One region of the Geobacillus sp. B4113_201601 genome, then DNA from elsewhere that is predicted to be linked to it. Evidence: riboswitches for the same ligand, from Rfam matches in the RefSeq annotation. Region 1 holds a riboswitch; each other region holds the start of a gene.
The links. Region 1 has a riboswitch for S-adenosylmethionine ahead of B4113_RS04015 (VOC family protein). Riboswitches for the same ligand answer to the same signal wherever they lie in the genome.
Positions count from the first base shown of each region.

Region 2: another riboswitch for S-adenosylmethionine. It lies ahead of B4113_RS14730 (phosphoadenylyl-sulfate reductase); the one in region 1 lies ahead of B4113_RS04015 (VOC family protein).
Region 3: another riboswitch for S-adenosylmethionine. It lies ahead of metK (methionine adenosyltransferase); the one in region 1 lies ahead of B4113_RS04015 (VOC family protein).
Region 4: another riboswitch for S-adenosylmethionine. It lies ahead of B4113_RS02260 (methionine ABC transporter ATP-binding protein); the one in region 1 lies ahead of B4113_RS04015 (VOC family protein).

Region 1 is NZ_LQYX01000029.1:12,243-17,942, forward strand. Features, by position in the region: gene opp4B (oligopeptide ABC transporter permease) at 1-427, shown strand, start outside; gene B4113_RS04000 (ABC transporter permease) at 449-1,357, shown strand; gene opp4A (oligopeptide ABC transporter substrate-binding protein) at 1,370-3,154, shown strand; SAM riboswitch class I at 3,205-3,309, shown strand; gene B4113_RS04015 (VOC family protein) at 3,734-4,117, shown strand; gene B4113_RS04020 (PaaI family thioesterase) at 4,672-5,154, shown strand; gene B4113_RS04025 (PaaI family thioesterase) at 5,545-5,700, opposite strand, start outside.
Region 2 is NZ_LQYX01000101.1:24,862-30,561, reverse strand. Features, by position in the region: gene B4113_RS14740 (low molecular weight protein-tyrosine-phosphatase) at 29-511, opposite strand; gene B4113_RS14735 (DUF1128 domain-containing protein) at 729-953, shown strand; SAM riboswitch class I at 1,162-1,268, shown strand; gene B4113_RS14730 (phosphoadenylyl-sulfate reductase) at 1,398-2,105, shown strand; gene sat (sulfate adenylyltransferase) at 2,219-3,379, shown strand; gene cysC (adenylyl-sulfate kinase) at 3,392-4,003, shown strand; gene cobA (uroporphyrinogen-III C-methyltransferase) at 4,153-4,929, shown strand; gene B4113_RS14710 (sirohydrochlorin chelatase) at 4,941-5,687, shown strand.
Region 3 is NZ_LQYX01000074.1:3,796-9,495, forward strand. Features, by position in the region: gene pckA (phosphoenolpyruvate carboxykinase (ATP)) at 1-1,205, opposite strand, end outside; SAM riboswitch class I at 1,392-1,506, shown strand; gene metK (methionine adenosyltransferase) at 1,630-2,844, shown strand; gene B4113_RS08800 (gamma carbonic anhydrase family protein) at 3,040-3,570, opposite strand; gene B4113_RS08805 (tetraprenyl-beta-curcumene synthase family protein) at 3,777-4,859, shown strand; gene B4113_RS08810 (class I SAM-dependent methyltransferase) at 5,018-5,623, opposite strand; gene B4113_RS20955 (hypothetical protein) at 5,639-5,700, shown strand, end outside.
Region 4 is NZ_LQYX01000015.1:9,662-15,361, forward strand. Features, by position in the region: gene B4113_RS02245 (toprim domain-containing protein) at 1-312, shown strand, start outside; gene B4113_RS02250 (thioredoxin family protein) at 309-623, shown strand; gene B4113_RS02255 (hypothetical protein) at 773-1,120, shown strand; SAM riboswitch class I at 1,195-1,304, shown strand; gene B4113_RS02260 (methionine ABC transporter ATP-binding protein) at 1,481-2,509, shown strand; gene B4113_RS02265 (methionine ABC transporter permease) at 2,499-3,167, shown strand; gene B4113_RS02270 (MetQ/NlpA family ABC transporter substrate-binding protein) at 3,184-4,032, shown strand; gene B4113_RS02275 (carboxymuconolactone decarboxylase family protein) at 4,467-4,829, shown strand; gene sufC (Fe-S cluster assembly ATPase SufC) at 5,468-5,700, shown strand, end outside.

The DNA.
Region 1 (5,700 bases):
CTATTTAAGCAAATTGAACCATCTTATGCTTCCAGCATTGTCGGGAGCGCTGATTAACACAGTCATTACGATTCAATATTTGCGCAGCGAAATCGTCGATACGAAAGTGAAAGATTTCGTAAAAACGGCGCGGGCGAAAGGCGTGCCGGAGCGGCATATCTATTGGCGTCATATTTTGCGCAATTCGTTTTTGCCGATCGCGGCGTTTTTAGGGTATGAAATCACCGGACTTATCGGCGGTTCCGTGTTTTTGGAGTCGATCTACAGCTACCCGGGGCTTGGCCAGCTGTTTTTGCAGTCGATTATGCAGCGGGATTACAGCGTCGTGACGGCGCTCGTCATGATTTCCGGTCTGGCGACGCTCGTGGGCACGCTGTTGTCGGACATCATTTTGAGTGCGGTCGACCCGCGCATCCGGATTGAGTAGGGAAGGAGGAAGGCGGCTGACATGAAAGCGGAAATCAGCGGCCCAACGCCGGTCGGAGCGAACATCGAGAAAAGCCCTTCTGCCTTTTCGATCATGTGGCGGGAGGTAGTTCGGGATCGGCTCGCGCTTGGCTCGCTCATCATTTTAGGAATCCTTTTGGCGATCGTCTATGGCGTGTCACTCTTTTTGGATCAAGAGGAAATCGTGAAAGTCGATTTTCTTTCCATTTATTCTCCGCCGTCAGCGGAACACTGGCTTGGCACAGACTACGGGGGGCGCGACGTGTTTGGCCAGCTCATCATCGGCGCCCGCAATTCGTTTACGATCGGGCTGGCCATTACGCTCATTACCGGCCTCATCGGGCTGACGATCGGGCTGATTGCTGGATATTTTGGCGGTTGGATTGACAATGTTATTATGCGCGTCATCGATTTCATTCTCGTTCTGCCATTTTTGATGCTTGTTATTGTTTTTGTCGCCATTGTGCCTAAATATAATGTATTGACGTTTATTTTGATCATGAGCGCGTTTTTGTGGACGGGCAAAGCCCGGCTGATCCGCGCCAAAACGCTGGCTGAGCGCGAGTTGGATTATGTCAGCGCGTCAAAAACGCTCGGCACGCCGGATTGGAAAATTATTATTTTCCAAATTTTGCCCAACCTCAGCTCGATCATTATTGTCAATTTGACGTTAAATTTGGCGGGCAACATCGGCATCGAGTCCGGTCTCACGTACCTTGGCTTCGGGCTGCCGGAGAGCACGCCGAGCTTGGGCACGCTCGTCAGTTATGCGACCAATCCGGATGTGCTGCAAAACAAATGGTGGGTTTGGTTGCCTGCATCATTGCTTATTTTAGTAATGATGCTGTGCATAAATTTTATCGGCCAAGCGTTGAAACGTGCGGCTGATGCAAGACAACGACTAGGATAAGGGGGAGAAAATGTGAAGAGAAAATGGTTGGCGACTCTCGCCGCGCTCTTGCTCGTGCTCGCCGGGTGCACGGGCAAATCCGACACAACGAGTGGAAAGGGTAACAACAACGAAAAACCGGCGGCCCAGAAGGAAGACACCAGCAAATTCCCGATGACGGTGAAAAACGACGGGAAAATCATTGACGGCGGCGTGCTGAAATACGGCCTTGTGTCCGACACGCCGTTTGAAGGGACGCTCAATCGAGCATTTTACCAAGGAGAACCCGATGCAGAAGTCATGCAGTTTTTTGACGAAAGTCTCTTCCGAATCAATAGCGACTATGAAATTACGAATGACGGTGCTGCAACGTATGAGCTATCTAAAGATAAAAAGACGATGACGATCCGCATCAAAGACAACGTCAACTGGCATGACGGCCAGCCGGTGACCGCCGAAGACTTGGAGTACGCCTATTTGGTCATTGGCAGTAAAGATTACACCGGCGTCCGCTATGGCGATGCGCTCATCCAAGGCATCGTTGGAATGGAAGAGTATCATAGCGGCAAAGCGAATAAAATTTCTGGCATTAAAGTCATCGACAAAAAGACGTTGACGATTACATGGAAACAGGCCAATCCGTCGGTGTTGACCGGCATTTGGGCCTATCCGCTGCCGAAGCATTACTTGAAAGACATTCCGATCAAAGACTTGGCGAAATCGGATAAAATTCGGAAAAACCCGATCGGCTTCGGACCGTTCAAAGTGAAGAAAATCGTTCCGGGCGAGTCGGTCGAGTTTGTTCGCAATGATGACTATTGGGATGGCAAACCAAAATTGAAGGGTGTCATTTTAAAAGTCGTCAGCCCGAAAGTCATTTTGCAAGCGATGAAAAAAGGGGAAATCGATGTTGCAGAATTCCCAACTGACCAATATGTGAATGCTAAAGGAACAAAAAATATTCAGTTTATCGGCAGAATAGATTTGGCGTACAACTATATCGGCTTTAAACTCGGCCACTGGGATGCGAAAAAGCAAGAAAACGTCATGGACAATCCGAAATTCCAAAACAAAAAACTGCGCCAAGCGATGGCGTACGCCATCAACACCCAAGAGGTGGCCGACCGCCTGTATCATGGCTTACGCTTCCCGGCGAACACGCTCATTCCGCCGTCGTTCCCGGGCTACCATGACAATTCGATCAAAGGGTATACGTACAATCCGGAAAAAGCGAAACAATTGCTGGATGAAGCGGGATATAAAGATGTGGATGGCGATGGCCTCCGCGAAGATCCGAACGGCAAAAAATTCAAGATCAACTTCTTGGCGATGAGCGGCGGGGACATCGCTGAACCGTTGGCCAAGTTTTATATGCAATGCTGGAAAGATGTGGGTCTCGATGTTCAGCTTGTGGACGGACGCTTGGCGGAGTTCAACTCTTTCTATGATATGGTCAAAAAAGATGATCCGAAAGTGGACGTTTACGCAGCCGCGTGGGCGACGGGCACGGACGTCGATCCATACGGATTGTATGGACGGAACGTCATGTTCAACTACTCGCGCTGGGTCAATGAGAAAAACGATGAACTGTTGGAAAAAGGCCATTCGGAGCAGGCGTTTGACAAAGAATATCGCCGGAAAATTTACAGTGAATGGCAACAGCTGATGAACGAAGAAGTTCCGGTCATTCCGACGCTGTATCGCTTCTCCATCCTTGCGGTTAACAACCGCGTCGCCAACTTTACGGTCGATCCGGGCTCGAAACTGACGTGGAAAGATGTCGGCGTCACGTCCGAGCAACCGGAAGTCGAACAATGACGATTGCCGCCTTTGATGATGTATGATAAGATAGAAGACAAATTGCATACGTCTTATCAAGAGTGGGCGAGAGAACGGGCTTGATGACCCCACAGCAACCTGCCGCTGGCAAGGTGCTAACACCCGCAAAGCGATGTCGCTTTGGATGATAAGAACGGCCACCCCCTTTCGCGTCATTCCGAGGCGGAAGGGGGTTTTTGATGATGGGAGGTGAGGGGGCGTGGCGGAACGACTGTCGCTCCGCGCTTGCATGGCGGCGCATGTGGTGGCGGCGACGTTTCCCGTTCACGTCATGCGCTGCGTGCGGACGGAGCTCATCCGGTTCGATCGCTAGGCGGTCGTGCATATCGACTGCGGGGACGGCTATGTCCACCTGTATGGGAAACCCAAGGAACGATGGTTTCCCTCGTGCTGACGAACGATGAGGCGGAGGGATGGAAAGCGGAGGGGGCGTACGCCCTTGATCGCTATCTATGGCAGGGGCTAGGAAAAAATACGTTTTCCACCGTCAATGACCCCGTATTTGCGGGCTGTGTTTTCCATTGAATCGTAGAACGTGAGAGAAAGGAAGAACAGCGGATGGCAGTCAAAAAATTTGAACACGTCGGCATCCAAGTGAAAGATATTGAAACATCGAAAGTATTTTATCAAAACGTCGTCGGCCTCGAGCTGCTCAGCGAGATGATTCATACGAACGGGACGATGAAACTGGCGTTTTTGGGGCTTGACGGCCAAGTCATCGTTGAGCTCATCGAAGGATACAATCCGGATTTGCCGACGGAAGGAAAAGTGCATCACGTCGCATTTACGGTCGAAGGCATTGAACAGGAGAAAGAGCGGCTCGTGTCGCTTGGCGTTCCGCTCGTTTGGGAGGACATTACCGCGCTTCCGAACGGGGCGAAATATTTGTTTTTCCTCGGCCCGGACGGGGAATGGATCGAATTTTACGAACCGGAACGATAAGAAGAATGAAAACAGGCAGCCCGCGATTTTGCATCGATCGGGCTTTGGGCGTCAGAGCGTGGCTGGCGCCTCTTTCTATTTTTTTGCCTTGACCGCACATCGACCGGTGGCATAGAAGGCCGGTGAAAAACCGCTGTCACACACCAATGGGCGGCCTTTTTAATCAGAAAAGTTTCATGGGCAGTGTGATCTGCCCTCCACCGAGGCGTGAAAATCTCGCGTCAGTTCGGCATTTTCACGGAAAGTTCCATGGGCAACGGTTTGCCCTCCACCCAAGGATGAAAATCCGCGTCAGTTCGGCATTTTTATAGAAAATGGGTGGCCATCCGTATTTTTCCCGAAATCACCATCCTTATAGGTCCTGTCAGCTTCGTTTTGTACGGATGGCAGTCCGTGTGTGGGCTGACATGTGGGAATGATTCCTGATGGAGCCACTTCGTTGTTCATGACGGTCATTGTAGCATGGACAGCAACTTTAGGGCAAAAAGTGCGCTTTAGGGTCGAGACTTTTTCAATTGGATGATATACTAAGAATAAAGAGGGGAGGAGATGTCATGGAAGAAACGATCGTTCACGCCATTCAAGACGACTATCCGGAGGAATTCGCTTGGTGCTATGGCTGCGGCCGTTTGAATGAGACGGGCCACCATTTCCGCACCGGATGGCAAGGGGACAAGACGGTGACCGTATACACGCCGCGCCCCGAACATACTGCCATCCCTGGGTTTGTATACGGTGGATTGATCGCCTCGCTCATCGACTGCCACGGTACTGGTTCAGCAGCGCTGGCGCTGCACCGGAAAAACGGCCATGAGCCGGGTAGCGGGGAGACGCCGCCGCGCTTTGTCACCGCTTCGCTGCACGTCGATTTTCTCAAACCGACGCCGCACGGGGTGCCGCTTGTGGCCATCGGCACGGTGACGGAAATTCACCCGAAAAAATGGCAAGTTGACACCGAAGTGTTTGCGAACGGTGAATTATGCGCCCGCGGGCAAGTCGTCGCCGTCGTGATGCCGAAAACGTTTGTCCGCTCTTAACAAGCAACGGAAAGCGCCGAAAAGCCGCTGTTTTTTGACAGCGCTTTCTTCGGCGCTTTGTCACTGGGGGCGGTTAGGAACTGAGCGCCCCCTGCAGTTCGGCTCGCGCTGGCGGGCAAAGCCCATCATCATTCCCCCTGCCCGTTGTGAAGAGCCAAGGCGTCCGGAGTCGTTGTCCGAAATGCCGCTTTCTTTCCAGTAGGTTTTGAGGGGCGGTGATTTAAGGAAACAGGCCGCTTACCGGCCTCGCTTCTTAAATAGAAAAGCCTTGTCGCGTCAGAATCGTCTTTCACACGCTCCCCCCATTGTCCGAAAGAAACAACCGCTTTTCACCAGCCTGTTTGGCCTTCTTTCGGAATCCTGCCCATGACCCGCTCGCACGAATGACCTTCATCGTTTTTCCATGATGATCACGGATGACGTGGCGCTCGCCACCTCTTTGCCGCTTTGCCGCACGGTGGCGGTCACATAAACGACCGTTCGCCCGGGTTTTTCCACTAGCGCCTCGATTTCCGCTTCCCCCGCTTCCAGCGGACGATGAAACGT
Region 2 (5,700 bases), on a different contig from region 1:
CTCCCGCGCCAGGCGAAGCGGAAGCGGCTCAATGCTCCTCCGTCAGCCGATGATCGCGCATGATCGTTTCCAGTAAATGCTCGCATCCCGCTCGGATCAGGCGATACACTTCGGCAAAATTGCCCGTATAGTACGGGTCTGGCACGTCGTCCGTTTCCCGTTCCGGCACGAAATCGAGCAGCCGAGCGATCACCGCTCTCGACCGGGGGCCGGCCAACCGCCGCAAATCGTTCAAATTGGTGGCATCCATGGCGATGATATAATCGAACTCCTCCAAGTCGCGGCGGGCGACTTGCCGGGCGCGGATGCCGGAATAATCGATCTTGTTCTCGCTTAAAATTCGCCGCGTTCCCGCATGCGGTGGTTCTCCCACATGCCAGCTGCCCGTTCCCGCCGAATCAACGGTGATGACATGCTCTAGTCCCCGCTCTTTCACCAAATGGCGAAAAACAGCTTCCGCCATCGGCGAACGGCAGATGTTTCCAAGACAAACGAACAGCACTTTCACCATCCGAAACGGCCTCCCTTTCGCCATCGTGATGAACATCGTTTCATTCGGTATTGTTTCTTTTTTCTCGCCGGCCTAGCCTCTCTTTCACCGCACAGGCCCACCTCTCCATTTTACCATACCGTCTGTTTCTCGGCTGGGCAACAGACGATCTTCTCTCCCGCTTTTCAGCGCCGGTGTGGTACAATACATGATAACCGTTATGAAAGGAGCGCGAATCATGGACTTATCCAAACCGTCGGCGGAAAACGTCGAATACATGATTGACCAATTGAAACAAAAATTAAAAATGCTCAATTGGGAAGCGATGAAGCCATCACATTTTTCCGAGGAATGGTACGATGAATTGAAAGAGATTTTCGAGATGGTGATGAAACGCGAGGCGTTCAGTCCGAGTGAAATGCAAGCCATTGTGGAAGAACTCGGGAATCTGCGCAAAAAGTAAAGGCTTGCCGGTCGTAAGGACGCGCGGTTTTGAAGGGCGGAAAACGGGGCGTCTTTCCGCCGAACCGCGGGGTTCGCTGACATGACGCACCGGCCAGCCATGATCCAAAGGCGCTTGCCCGCCACGATAAACATAATTCCCATCGAAAAACTAGGATTGACATCGGCGGCAATTGTGCTAAAATTTTAATCAATTCCATCATTGCATACGCTTATCAAGAGCGAGGGAGGGACTGGCCCGATGAACTCCGGCAACCTGCTCTGGCTAGCAAGGTGCCAATTCCAGCAAAATGGGTTCCATTTTGAAAGATAAGGCGGCGCTAATTCTTCCGCTCTTTCCACAATCAAAATGGGAAGGGCATTTTTGTCGCCGAGCTGCCGCTTGCTGAGTAAATATCCAACTAATCACGTTGATTTTCTTTGGTTTTATAAGGAGGGAAAAACGATGCTCACGTACGATCAGTGGGAAACGGCAGAAAAACCGTCTTTTCCGTCTGACAATGAAACAAAAGGAGCGCTTGACGTTCTCGCTTGGGCGTACCGCGAGTACGGTGATGAAATGGTGTACGCCTGTAGCTTTGGCATCGAAGGCATCGTGCTGATCGATCTGATTTCCCAAGTGAAACCGGATGCGGAAATCGTCTTTCTCGACACGGGCCTGCATTTTCAAGAAACGTATGACACGATCGAAAAAGTGAAAGAAAAATATCCTTCGCTCCGCATCGTGATGAAACGCCCGTCACTGACGTTGGAACAACAAGCCGCCCAGTTTGGCGATGAACTATGGAAGCGCGATCCGAACAAATGTTGCGAGCTGCGCAAAGTCATTCCGCTGCGTGAAGCGCTGACCGGGGTGACCGCCTGGATTTCCGGCTTGCGCCGCGAACAATCGCCGACGCGGCGCCATGTCGAATACATCAATAAGGATGACAAATTCCGTTCGGTCAAAGTCTGTCCGCTCATTCATTGGACATGGAAAGACGTATGGAACTACGTGTATAAGCACGATCTTCCGTACAACGTGCTTCATGACCGCGGCTACCCGAGCATCGGCTGCGCTCCGTGTACAGCGCCGGCAGTCGATCCGAACGATTTGCGCTCCGGGCGCTGGGCCGGCCAAGGGAAGACCGAGTGCGGGCTCCATCTCACATAGGAGGAACCCATCGTATGCTCCTTGCGATTGCGTTTCTCATTTCCTTTTTCTTCGCCATGAACATGGCGGCATGTAAGCGATTTTTCAGTCTATCAATCTAGGAGGTTATGAACATGAGCGTAAGCATCCCGCATGGCGGCACATTAATCAATCGTTGGAATCCCGATTATCCGCTTGACGAAGCATCCAAAACGATCGAACTGTCGAAAGCGGAATTAAGCGATTTGGAATTGATCGGCACGGGGGCGTACAGCCCGCTCACCGGCTTTTTAACGAAAGCGGACTACGACGCGGTTGTGGATACGATGCGCCTCGCTGACGGCACCGTCTGGAGCATTCCGATCACGCTCGCGGTGACGGAGGAGAAAGCGAAAGAACTTGCCGTCGGCGATAAAGCGAAGCTCGTTTATAACGGCGACGTGTACGGCGTCATCGAAATCGCTGATATGTACCGCCCGGACAAAACAAAAGAAGCCACGTTCGTTTACAAAACGGATGAACTCGCCCACCCTGGCGTGCGCAAACTGTTTGAAAAACCGGATGTGTACGTCGGCGGGGAAGTCACGCTTGTCAAACGGACCGATAAAGGACCGTTCGCCGCGTTTTATTTCGATCCGGCCGAAACGCGGAAGCGGTTTGCCGAACTCGGCTGGAACACCGTTGTCGGCTTCCAAACGCGCAACCCGGTTCACCGCGCTCACGAATACATTCAAAAATGCGCGCTTGAGATCGTCGACGGCTTGTTTTTAAACCCGCTCGTCGGTGAAACGAAAGCAGATGACATTCCGGCTGACATCCGGATGGAAAGCTACCAAGTGCTGCTGGAAAACTATTATCCGAAAGACCGCGTCTTCCTTGGCGTCTTCCAAGCGGCCATGCGCTATGCCGGACCGCGCGAGGCCATTTTCCATGCCATGGTGCGCAAAAACTTCGGCTGCACGCACTTCATCGTCGGCCGCGACCACGCCGGTGTCGGCAATTACTACGGCACGTATGACGCACAAAAAATCTTCTCGAACTTTACGGCCGAAGAGCTCGGGATCACGCCGCTCTTTTTCGAACATAGCTTTTATTGCACGAAATGCGAAGGCATGGCGTCAACGAAAACGTGCCCGCATGATGCTGAGCATCATGTCGTTCTTTCCGGCACGAAAGTTCGTGAAATGCTTCGCAACGGCCAAGTGCCGCCAAGCACGTTCAGCCGCCCGGAAGTCGCCGCCGTCTTGATCAAAGGATTGCAACAGCGCGAAGCGGTCACCCCGTCAACGCGGTAAAGGAGGAGCGTCATGAGCACGAACATCGTTTGGCATCAAACATCGGTCACGAAACAAGACCGGCGCGAGCGCAACAGCCATCATAGCGCCATCCTTTGGTTCACCGGGCTGTCCGGCTCCGGCAAATCAACGGTGGCGAACGCCGTTTCCAGACGGCTGTTTGAGCTCGGCATTCAAAACTACGTATTAGACGGTGACAACATCCGCCACGGGCTCAACAAAGACCTCGGCTTTTCCGCCGCCGACCGGACGGAAAACATCCGCCGCATCGGTGAAGTGGCCAAACTGTTTGTCGACAGCGGCCAGTTTGTTCTAACCGCCTTTATTTCCCCGTTTGCCGAAGACCGGGCGCTCGTCCGCCGTCTCGTCGACGAGGACGAGTTTATCGAAATTTATGTTAGCTGTCCGCTTGAAGAATGTGAAAAACGCGACCCAAAAGGGCTGTACGAAAAAGCGCGCCGCGGGGAAATTCGCGAATTTACCGGCATCGACTCGCCGTACGAAGCGCCGACAGCGCCGGAGCTGACGATCGAAACCGACCGCTATTCGGTCGAAGAATGCGTCGAGCAAGTGCTCGCTTATTTGCGCGAACGGAGAATGATCCCGGCAGCGAAGGCGGACTGATTGTTCCTCCTTTGCTCAAAAGAACGGAAGAACATTTGCCAAAGTCGTTTGCGCACAAAAGCAAACGATGTACAATAAAAAGCACAGCTAGGCATTCACGCCGCGCTCCGGCGGTTGGCTGAATCATGCACGAAGGGGCGGAAACAACGATGGGAAAAGTCTACCTTGTCGGCGCCGGCCCTGGCGATCCGGAACTGATCACCGTCAAAGGACTAACATGCATTCAACGGGCGGATGTCATTTTGTACGACCGTCTCATTAACGAAGAGTTGTTGTCATACGCCAAGCCGGACGCTGAATTGATCTTTTGCGGGAAGCTGCCCGGCTGCCACGCCATGCAGCAGGAAACGATCAACCGCGCGCTCGTCCTGCATGCCAAAAAGGGGAAAACTGTCGTCCGCTTAAAAGGCGGCGATCCATTCGTGTTCGGGCGCGGCGGCGAAGAGGCGGAAGCGCTCGTCAAGCATGGGATTGAGTTTGAGATCGTTCCCGGTGTCACCTCTGCCATCGCCGCAGCGGCGTATGCCGGCATCCCGGTCACCCATCGCGAGTTCAGCTCAAGCGTCGCCTTTGTCACCGGGCACCGGCGCGAAGGAAGCGGCGACGAAATTCAATGGGAAAGCTTAGCCAAAGGCATCGACACCATTGCCATTTATATGGGGATTCAGCGCTTATCCTCCATCTGCGGCCAACTGATGAAATATGGGAAGTCGCCCGAAACACCGGCGGCGGTCATCGAATGGGGAACGACCTCCGCCCAACGCACGGTCACTGGCACGTTAGCGACGATCGCCGAAATCGCCGCCAACGAGCAAATGCGAAATCCGAGCATGGTCATCATCGGGGAGGTCGTGCGGCTGCGCGCGAACATTCAATGGTATGAGCGGCTGTTGTGGTCCTCTGCGGCCGCTGGCGCCACATCGTGAGGCGGTTCGCCATGGAAGCTGTTTTATACGTCAGCCACGGCAGCCGCGTCGCTGCCGCGCGCTTGGAAGCGACCCGTTTCTTCGAGCAATGCAAGGCAGCCGTCGACATCCCGATTCAAGAACTTTGCTTTATCGAACTGGCGGAACCGGATATCATCACCGGGGTTGACCGTTGCGTCGCCCAAGGAGCGACGCGCATCATTGTCATTCCGCTTTTGCTCCTATCGGCCGGACACGCCAAACGCGACATTCCGGCGGCGCTCGAGCTGGCGAAACAGCGCCATCCAGCAGTCGAAATCGTCTGCGGTTCCCCGTTTGGCGTTCATGATGCGATGATTGACATCATCATTGACCGCATCAGTGAATGCGCGTCTTCCCTCGATGGCGAATCGATGATTTTGCTCATCGGCCGCGGCAGCAGCGATCCCGATACGAAGCGCGACATCACCGCCATCGCCCGGCGTTTGCAAGAAAAAACACACGTCCCGCACGTTAGCGTCTGCTTTCTTGCCGCTATCGGCCCGACGCTTGACGAAGGGCTTGAGCAGGCGAACGCCTCACCTTGCCGGCGCGTGTTTGTCGTTCCATATTTATTGTTCACCGGGGTCTTAATGAAAACGATCGAACGGAAGCTGCGCGGGTTCCCTACTTCTGACAAACAATGGCATTTGTGTCCTTACTTAGGCTACCATCCGCGGCTAGTGACGCTCATTCGGCAACAAGTAGCGTCGCTGGCGCTGGCGAAAAAAGGAGCTTGACCGTCCAAGCTCC
Region 3 (5,700 bases), on a different contig from region 1:
GGGCGCGGCAAAAACGGTGCGCCGAAGCACGTTGAGAACGTTGCTTCCGGTTCGGTGACGCCGCGTTCGGTGCCGGCGAGTTTGCTTGTGTAGCCGCTTAAGAAATGGTACATCGCCTGTTCGCGCGTCAGTTTGCTGATCGGCGGCAGGACGCCGAACGCATCGGCCGTCAAGAACACGATCGTGGACGGGTGGCCGGCGACGCTCGGGTCGACGATGTTTTTGATCGCTTGAAGCGGGTAGGCGGCGCGCGTATTTTCCGTCAGCGTGCCGTCATCGTAATCCGGCACCCGCGTCGCGTCGTTGAGAACGACGTTTTCGAGCACGGCGCCAAAGCCGATGGCGTCGAAAATTTGCGGCTCTTTCTCGCGCGATAAGTTGATGCATTTCGCATAGCAGCCGCCTTCGATATTGAAAATGCCGCGGCTCGACCAGCCATGTTCGTCATCGCCGATCAAGCGGCGGTTCGGATCGGTGGAGAGCGTCGTTTTCCCGGTTCCTGACAAGCCGAAGAAGAGGGCGACGTCGCCTTCCTGGCCGACGTTGGCCGAGCAGTGCATCGGCAGGATGCCTTGTTCCGGCAGCAAATAGTTCATCACCGAGAAGATCGATTTTTTCATTTCGCCGGCGTACTCCGTCCCGCCGATTAGGACGACGCGGCGTTCAAAGGAAATGATGATGAACGCTTCCGAGCGCGTGCCGTCCACCGCCGGATCCGCCTTAAAGTTCGGCGCGCAAATGACGGTGAATTGCGGTTCATGCGCGGCGAGCTCTTCGGCGCTCGGCCGGATGAACAGCTGATGGACGAACAAGTTGTGCCAGGCGAATTCATTGACGACTTGAATCGGCAGCCGGGATTTCGGATCGGCGCCGGCAAAGCCTTTAAAGACGAACAGTTCCTCTTGTTTTAACAAATAATCGAGCACTTTGTCGTACAGTTTTTCAAACGTTTCCGGCGCCATCGGCTGGTTGACCGTTCCCCAGTCGACCGTTTGTTTCGTTGACGGCTCTTCGACGATGTATTTGTCTTTCGGCGACCGCCCCGTGTACTTGCCGGTCGTGACGGCGACGGCGCCGGTATGCGTCAGCCGGCCTTCCTTTCGCTGCAGCACTTTTTCAACGAGTTCCGCGACGGACAGTTGGTGGTGGACGTACGGTTTTTGCAGCAAGAGATCGAGTTTATTCGTCATATTGGCAATCCCCATGTTCAAAACCTGCCTTCTTTATTGGAATCACTTTTGAAAATAGTATAACACATTTTTATTAATAGTCCATACTAATTGTGAAGGTTTTTCGGACTTATTTTTCCTCATTTTTTGAACAATAAAAAAATGTTTTGTATGGTTGACTTCCGTTCGTTTGTTGCGATATGATAAGTCATTGAACGGATACTCTTATCCCGAGCCGGCGGAGGGACAGGCCCGATGAAGCCCAGCAACCGTCACAACTGTACATGTGTGAAATGGTGCTAACCTGTGGCAAGGCGCAGTCCTTGAACGATAAGAGTGAAAGGAAGCAATACGATTGCGACGACCTTTCCTCGCCGTGACAGGAAAGGTTTTTTTATATTGCCAAGGGAAATGAGTTCCGTATCTCCAGCAACGATGTCAAGAGGAGGAAATGAGCCGAATGTCAGCCAAACGCCGCTTGTTTACTTCAGAGTCTGTAACCGAAGGACACCCGGACAAAATTTGCGACCAAATTTCCGATGCGATTTTGGATGCCATTTTGGAAAAAGACCCGAACGCCCGCGTTGCTTGTGAAACAAGCGTCACGACCGGGCTGGTGCTCGTGAGCGGGGAAATTACGACGTCGACGTACGTCGATATTCCGCGCATCGTCCGCGATACGGTTCGCGAAATCGGCTATACGCGCGCGAAATACGGATTTGACGCCGACACGTGCGCCGTGCTCACGTCGATTGACGAACAGTCGCCGGACATCGCGATGGGAGTAGATCGGGCGCTTGAGGCGCGCGAAGGTCAGATGACGGATGAGGAAATTGAAGCGATCGGCGCCGGCGACCAAGGGCTTATGTTTGGGTTTGCCTGCAATGAAACGGAAGAGCTGATGCCGCTGCCGATTTCGCTCGCCCATCGTTTGGCGCGCCGCTTGGCGGAAGTGCGCAAAACGGACGTGTTGCCGTATTTGCGTCCCGATGGCAAAACGCAGGTGACGATCGAATACGATGAAAACGGCAAACCGGTGCGCGTCGACACGATCGTCGTTTCTGCGCAACATCATCCGGACATTACTCAAGACCAAATGGAACGTGACATTAAAGAACATGTCATCAAGCCGGTGGTTCCAGCGGAGCTGTTGGATGAGAACACGAACTACTTCATTAACCCGACCGGCCGGTTCGTCATCGGCGGTCCGCAAGGGGATGCCGGGCTGACGGGGCGGAAAATCATCGTTGACACGTACGGTGGCTACGCCCGTCATGGCGGCGGCGCGTTCTCGGGCAAAGACCCGACGAAAGTCGACCGCTCGGCGGCGTATGCGGCCCGTTATGTGGCGAAAAACATCGTCGCGGCCGGGCTCGCCGATAAGTGCGAAGTGCAGCTCGCCTACGCGATCGGCGTCGCCCGTCCGGTCTCGATTTCGATCGATACGTTCGGCACCGGCAAAGTGTCTGAAGACATTTTAATTGAAGTCGTGCGCAACAACTTCGACCTTCGTCCGGCCGGCATCATCAAAATGCTTGACTTGCGCCGTCCGATTTACAAACAAACGGCCGCTTACGGCCATTTCGGGCGCACGGACATCGACTTGCCGTGGGAGCGCACCGACAAAGCTGCCTTGTTGAAAGAACAAGCGCTGGCGTTGGCGAGCAAGCAATAAAGACACAAGAGGGTGGCCTGCAGGCGATAGCCGGCCGCCCTCTTGTTCGTTTTCATGGTTCGCTTGCTTCGAAAAAGAAGTGTGGTCTCGCCAAGAAGGCGCGGCTGGCCTTGATGGCCCATCCGGACTTTGTTCTTCTGGCGGTTCGTGTGCGTCCCGTCGCGCGGCTTGGCGACCGAGCAAGAAGTCGGCTCGTTACGGCCGGTTGGTCCGCTGCTGCTGGAGCGCCTTGTAATATTGTCCTTTTTCGACATATTCGCGGCGAATGCGTTCCATTTCGCGGAAATCGTCCTCGGTTAGCTCGCGCACCACTTTCGCTGGCCGTCCGAGGGCGAGCACGTTCGGCGGGATGGTTTTGCCGGGGGGCACCAAGCTGCCGGCACCGATAAACGCGCTTTCGCCGATTTCGGCGCCATCGAGGATGATCGATCCCATGCCGATCAAGGCGTTTTTGCGAACAATGGCGCTGTGCAAAATGACTTGATGGCCGACGGTCACGCCGTCTTCAATGATGAGCGGATTGTTTGGACTTTGATGCAAAATTGAGTTATCTTGGATATTGACCCGGTTGCCGATGATCGTCGGCGCCACGTCGCCGCGGATGACGGTGTGAAACCAGACGCTCGTCTCCTCGCCGATCGTGACATCGCCGGTGATCGTCACATAGTCGGCGATGAAGGCGGATGGAGCAATGATTGGCGTTTTGCCTTTGTACGGATAAATCATCGTCGTTCGTTCCTTTCTATGGCAATCTTGTTCATCAAGTATTGTACAACGGTATCCCGCTGTTTTGCACGCGCTTGTCGATGTGAATGATGTAGTTTATGCGTCCCCGCTCGCCGATGAACGCGCACTGCGGCGGTTTGTGAAGGCGGTGGGGCTGGCAATACTAATAGACAAAGCATTTGTTTTTGCGCCCGAGGTGAGCCCGATTGAAGATCCCGACCCATCCGATTGCATTGCTGAAAATGGTGTACCGTGACGTGTTTCCGCTTGTCCACCGCGAACTGGCCGGCTGGCGGCGCCGAGCCGAGCAAATCCCCGATCCGGAACTGCGGCGGCAAGCGCTCGCCAGCATCGCGGCGAAAACGTTTCATTGCGAAGGCGGAGCGATTTTGGCGCTTTTAGCCGGGGAACAAATCGAGCCGTGCGTCCGTTTTATCGTCGCCTATCAGACCATCAGCGACTATTTGGATAATTTGTGCGATCGCAGCACTTCGCTCGATCCGGTCGATTTTCGCGCCTTGCATGAATCGATGCCGGACGCCTTGACGCTTGGGGCCGAGCCGTCGAACTATTACCGCCATCGCCGCGAACAGGAAGACGGCGGCTACTTGCCGGCGCTCGTGCGCACGTGCCAAGAAGTGCTCGGAACGGTTCGCCACTATGAAACGATCGCTCCGTTTTTGCATGAATTGGCCGGGTATTATTGCGACTTGCAAGTGCATAAACATGTCGACGCCCGTGAGCGCGTGCCGCGGCTTGTGCAATGGTTTGCCCAGCATAAAGATTCGTTGCCGCCGATGGAGTGGTACGAATTTTCCGCCTGCTCTGGCTCGACGCTCGGCATTTTCTGCCTTGTCGCCTATGCGTTTGGCGAATCGTTGCCACCGGAGATGGCACGGCGCGTGCGCGACGGCTATTTTCCGTACATTCAAGGGTTGCACATCTTGCTTGATTATTTGATCGACCAAGAAGAGGACCGCGAAGGCGGCGATTTGAATTTTTGTTTTTACTACCCGAATGAAACGGTGATGCTCGAGCGGCTTTGCCATTTCATCGAAGAAGCCGATCGCCAGGTGAGCGGGCTGCCGCACGGTGAATTTCACCGCCTCATTCACCGCGGGCTGCTTGGGCTTTATTTATCGGATGACAAGGTGAAAAAGCAGCGCGGTTTGCGCCGGCTGGCGCGCCGGCTTGTCCGTGCCGGCGGGGCGGCGTCGCAGTTTTTTTACTGGAACGGCAAGGCTTATCGCTTTTGGCAAGGTACACAAAAACGGCTGTCCTTTTCATAAGGGCGGCCGTTTTTGTGTCGAGGTGCCGGTTTGGACAAGGGAACTTTGTTGGTCTGAGCCCGTCTCCCCCGTTTTTTCGCTTTGGAGGCTCACGCTTCGTTTCCGCTCGCTGCGCCGGTGGGATGAAAGAGAACGAGAAGAGGGCAGAGCAGCGCGGTTTAGCGCTCGCCGGCCGGTTGCCCGTTTTCCTCTTCCCGCTTTTCCAGCGCCAGCAAAAACGGCGGATCGTTTTGCCGATTGATGAATTCGTATTTCAAGGCGTGGACGCGCCGTTGATCAAGAGAGCGGACGTAATCAAGAAGCGCGTCCCGTTCGCACTTTCCTTCGGGATGACCATGGTAGACGACCAGGACGATCACGCCGCCCGGCCTCATGACGGAAAGCAGCTGGCTGACCGCAGCGATCGTCGATTCCGGTTGGGTGACGATCTGTTTGTCGCCGCCGGGCAAATAGCCGAGGTTGAACACGGCGCCGGCGATCCGCCCGTGCACATCAACGGGAAGCGCGACAAGCAGCTCGCTATGGCTTCGCTCTAACAGTGTTACCCGCTCGCGCAGCCCGTGTTCGGCGAGGCGGGCGGCCGCCGCGGCGATGGCTTCGCGTTGGATGTCAAAGCCAAAAACATGGCCGCTGCCGCCGACGCGTTGCGCGAGATAGACGGTATCATGGCCGTTGCCGACCGTTGCGTCAATGGCGATGTCGCCCTCTTGAATCGCTTGGTTGAGCAAAAAACGGGCAAACGGCAAAATGTTCATCAATGCCATCGGTTGGTCCTCCTTGTGATCGATGGATCGTTGACGCTCGGGCGGATGGCAGACGGCTGTCCGTCCGGCTCGGCCGT
Region 4 (5,700 bases), on a different contig from region 1:
CAAAAGGTGGCGGCGGTGTTGAATGAACCGGTCGTGATCGTGTGTACGAACGGGACGATCAGCGATGCCCGCTTGGAAGAGTTGGCCGACGAGTTCGAAGGCCAAGATGTATACGTGCTTGCCGACGCCGATGAGGCGGGGGAGAAGCTGCGCCGCCAGTTTCGCCGCATGTTTCCCGAAGCCGAACATATTTATATTGACCGGGCGTACCGGGAAGTGGCGGCCGCTCCGCTTTGGCATTTGGCGCAAGTGTTGCTGCGCGCCGATTTTGAGGTGCGAATGGAATGGTTGATGAAGGGGGGAAGCGGGTGAACGCGATCGATCGCAATGAGCTCAGAAAAACGATCGAGAACGAGCCGCTTTTGGCGCTGTATTTGTATACCCCGCTGTGCGGCACATGTCAATTGGCGCGGCGGATGCTCGTGATTATCGAGCAGCTATTCCCGACGTTGCCGTTTTACGAAACGGATATCAACTATATTCCTGAGCAGGCTGTGGAGTGGCAAATTTCCAGCGTTCCATGCTTGCTTCTTTTTGTTGACGGAGCGATGGCCGACAAATGGTATGCGTTCCCTTCCGTCACCGATTTGTATGAGCAACTGCAAGCCCGGCTGCCGCGTTGACTGTCCCCCTTTTTTTGACTCCGTTTGACACATTTCTTGGGAAATGACAAAAACGGCGTCCGTTCGTCAACAGGCTGTCGAGATTTTTGTAAAGGATTCTTGCCCCCACATATGGAAATAGAGAACAAAGGACATGGGGGTGATGGTCAATGGAAGTGCGTGAGTTTGTGGAACGGTTCATCGAGCGGATGCAAATGTTGCGTCATTTGTTGCCGATTTTGCCGGACGAGCAGTTATGCGTTCGGTTTGAAAGCGACGGGGAGGCCGCTTCCGTCTTGCTTGGCAAAGAGCCGGCCATCGTTGAGTGCGAGAACGATGAACGAAACACGTTGACGGTGCGCGGTTCGAAGGAAGCGCTCGCCTCCTTGCTGAGCGGTGAGCTGAAGCTGCAGCAGCTCGTCCGGCTGCAAGAAGTGCACGTATCGGGAAGCTTCCGCCATTTATTGCTGCTGGAGTCGCTCCTCCATTTGGCCAAGCCGTATCGGCATGTTGGATAAAAAATAGGTTGACACGATTCGACATCCAATGATACAATCACATTCGTAACCAAATTGAATACATTTGCGTTGTGCTCTTATCAAGAGAGGTGGAGGGATGTGCCCAATGAAGCCCGGCAACCGTCAGCGCTTGCGCTGAAATGGTGCCAATTCACACAAAGCAGCCTGCTTTGAGAGATAAGAGACGGAATGGTAGACAATACCTTTCTGTTCTCCGCGGGCAGAAAGGTTTTCTTTTTGCGCTTGCTTGGGCGCTGGGCGTGAACAGCCCGCTTCGGCTGCTTGCGCGGGCGCGCTCGGCGGCGGGGCTTGCGCCTGCTGGCGAACGGGAAGCGCACGGCAAGAAAGGAAGGTGAAACGATGATCACCCTTGAACAGGTGACGAAAGTATACCAAGCGGCCAACGGTGCGGTGACAGCCGTTGACAACGTGTCGCTTGAGATTCGCGAAGGAGAAATTTTTGGAATTATCGGCTACAGCGGGGCCGGAAAAAGTTCGCTCATTCGGCTGTTAAACGGATTGGAAAAACCGACGAGCGGTCGGGTGATCGTCGCCGGCCGCGACATGGCGCGCGTGAAAGGTCGGGAGCTTCGAAACGCCCGTCAGGAAATCGGCATGATTTTCCAGCATTTCAACTTGCTTTGGTCGCGCACCGTCAGGGAAAATATCGCTTTTCCGCTCGAGATCGCCGGTGTTCCGAGAGAGGAACGGCAAAAGCGCGTCGATGAGCTCATCCAGCTTGTCGGTCTCACCGGGCGGGAAGAGGCGTATCCGTCGCAGCTGAGCGGCGGGCAAAAGCAGCGGGTCGGCATCGCGCGGGCGCTCGCCAACAATCCGAAAGTCCTGCTTTGCGATGAGGCGACGTCCGCCCTCGATCCGCAGACGACGGACGCGATTTTGGATTTGCTCGTTGACATCAACAAGCGGCTCGGGCTGACGATCGTGCTCATCACCCATGAAATGCACGTCATTCGCAAAATTTGCGACCGCGTCGCGGTGATGGAAAGCGGCAAAATCGTCGAACAAGGCGACGTGCTGCACGTGTTCCGGAACCCGCAGCAGCCGATTACGAAACGGTTCGTCAAGCAGCTGGTCGAGCCGGAGGAAACCGAAGAAGCTGTCTCGCATCTGTTCGGCCACTACCCGAACGGGGTGATCGCGCAGTTGACGTTTGTCGGCGCCGCCGCTGGACAGCCGCTCATTACGCAAGTCGTCCGCCAATTTGCCGTTGATGTCAACATTTTACAAGGAAAAATTTCACAAACCCATCAAGGCGCCTACGGCGTGCTGTTTGTGCACATCGACGGGGCGGCGGATGAAATCGGTCGGGCGCTCGACTATATTCAAGACCAACAAGTGGCGGTGGAGGTGATTCACGATGCTCGCTAACCTCCTGCCGAACGTGCAATGGGAAACGATGTGGGCGGCAACGGTCGAGACGCTGTACATGACCGGCATGGCGGTCGCCGCCACGTTCGTCCTCGGAGTGGTGCTTGGGCTGCTGTTATTTTTAACGGCAAAGGGAAACCTATGGGAGAACCGGCTGGCCAATACGGTCATCGCGGCGTTCGTCAACATTTTCCGCTCCATTCCGTTCATTATTTTGATCATTTTGCTTATTCCGTTTACGAAATGGCTCGTCGGGACGATGCTCGGCGCCAACGCGGCGCTGCCGGCGCTCATCATCGGTGCGGCGCCGTTTTACGCCCGCATGGTTGAGATCGCCCTCCGCGAAATTGACAAAGGGGTCATTGAAGCGGCGCAGGCGATGGGCGCCTCGACGTGGACGATCATTTGGAAGGTGCTTTTGCCGGAATCGTTGCCAGCTCTTGTCTCGGGGATTACCGTCACCGCGGTGTCGCTTGTCGGCTATACGGCGATGGCTGGCGTTGTCGGCGCCGGTGGACTTGGGAATTTGGCGTATTTGGAAGGATTTCAGCGCAGCCATAACGATGTGACGTTTGTCGCGACCGTGTTGGTGCTTGTGATTGTCTTTGTCATTCAGTGGATCGGTGACATTGTCACTTCCAAAATAGATAAACGATAAAAGGAGGAAAAAATCGATGAAAAAATGGCTTGGCGTGCTGTTCGCTTCCGTCTTGGTGTTCGCCTTGGCGGCTTGCGGCGGCAACAACAACGCCGCCGATGAGGGTGGCAACGGCAAATTGGTAAAACTGAAAGTCGGCGCCTCGAACGTGCCGCATGCGGAAATTTTGGAAAAAGCGAAACCGATTTTGAAGAAAAAAGGCATTGACTTGGAGATCATTACGTTCCAAGACTATATTTTGCCGAACAAAGCGTTGGCCGACAAAGAAATTGATGCCAACTACTTCCAACACATTCCTTATTTAGAGTCGCAAATGAAAGAGCATGGCTACCAATTCGTTAACGCCGGTGGCATTCATATTGAGCCGATCGGCTTGTACTCGAAAAAATACAAAAGCATCGAAGAGCTGCCGGACGGCGCAACGATCATCATGAGCAACTCGGTCGCCGACCACGGCCGTATTTTGTCGATGCTGCAAGAAAAAGGGCTCATTAAACTGAAACCGGGCGTCGATAAAACGAAAGCGACGGTGAACGACATCGTCGAAAATCCGAAGCATTTGAAGTTTAAGGCCGATGTCGACGCTGGGCTGCTGCCGCAAATTTACAAAAACGGCGAAGGCGATGCGGTGCTGATCAATGCCAACTATGCGCTGGACGCCGGCTTGGATCCGGCGAAAGACCCGATCGCTGTGGAGTCGCCGAAAAACAATCCGTATGTGAACATTGTCGCCGTGCGCAAAGGCGATGAAAACCGGAAGGAAATCAAAACATTGGTCGAAGTGCTGCAATCGAAAGAAATTCAAGATTTCATCAAAGAAAAATACCACGGTGCCGTCATTCCAGCGGCGGAAAACAATCAATAACGGGAGCGGTTCGCTCCCGTTATTTTTCGTCAGCGGTTCTAACATGGCAACGGGCGGAGAAATGGTGAAGCCGTGCAGCGCGCGACAACGGCCGGTCAGCGGCTTGAGCCCTCCCGCTTGCGCCAAGGGCAGTGCTCATCGCCTAGAAGGCCGGTGAAAAACCGCTGACACACCAATTGGAGGCGTATTTTCATTCAGAAAAGAAAGCTGATTCTGTGAGGTTTCTCTCATTGAGAAATGGATGGAGCTTAGCGGTATTTTTGCACGAAATCACCAGCCTCCTAGATGGCGATGATTGAACCGGCTGCGGCCGGCACAAAAAACACCGGCCAACGCCGTGGCGGTCTCCTCCTTTTTCCGATATGATTCGCCGTTTAATTTGCCGTTCCTGCATGCATACTAACAGCAGAAACGGACAAAGGAGGAAAACGAAAATGAACCACGTCACACCGTCATCGGTCGAATCGGCGCTTCGCCACTACAAAGAAGGGCTCGGGGCGTTCACCCAAAAACTCCCGAACGTAGCGGAGCGATTTAACGCCTTTACGGAAGCGTGCTTTGCCGAGGGGGCGCTGTCGAAAAAGGAAAAGCAGCTGATCGCGCTTGGCATCAGCTTGGCGACGCAAGATGAGTATTGCACGATTTACCACACGAAAGGATGCCTTGATGAAGGGGCGTCGGAACAAGAAGTTTTGGAAGCGTGCGCGGTGGCGGCGGCGTTTGGCGGCGGGGCGGCGATGAGCCAAGCGGTGACGCTCGTCCAAGAATGCCTCCGCGAGCTGCGCACCGCCCATTAAGACTCCGGTGACGGGGTCTTTTTTAGTGAGAAGATCAGTTGGTATCTCCTGTAAACCGAGAAAATCGGCAATTTGAACGGGTCTTTTTTAGTGAGAAGGTCGGTTGGTGAACGAAGCGGGGGCCTCGCCGATTGGGTTCGCGCTTAGAAGGCTGGTGAAAAAACGCTGGTTCCTTTCATCAATGGGAGAATGAGCGAAAAGCAGGACCGATGTAACAAGATTTTTCTAATTGAGAAATAACATTCGTAAAGCGGTATCCACGATTCAATCACCAGCCTCTTAGAAGGCCGGTGAAAAAACGCTGTTTCCATTGCGCGTGGGGGGGACGAGTGAAAGCAAGATGGATGGGCAGTCGGCCAACGGAAAAGAGGGCGGACGTTGAACCGCTCCGGGGCTAGCGGCGGGGAGATTTTGCCCGTTCTTTATGGCAAATGCTCGTACAAACGGGCATTTTCGTGTAAAATATAAAAAGTGGTACCGATGTTTCGCCGGAGGAATCACGCGCCGAAGAGGCGGAACAGTTGCGAATACTTTTCATTTGTTATAAAATTGTAATGAGAATAAATTGAGAATGAACGGCCGCTAGATGATCAAAACGGGCGGCGCTGACTTTCAAGCAGAAATTGGAGGTATGCTGCATGGCAGTGTTGACGATTCGCAATCTTCACGTGTCAGTGGAAGGAAAAGAGATTTTAAAAGGGGTAGATTTGGAAGTCAAAGGCGGGGAGATCCATGCGATTATGGGGCCGAACGGAACGGGGAAATCGACGTTAGCTTCCGCGATTATGGGTCATCCGAAATATGAGGTGACGGAGGGCACGGTGACCTTGGACGGCCAAGATGTTCTCGAGATGGAAGTCGACGAGCGGGC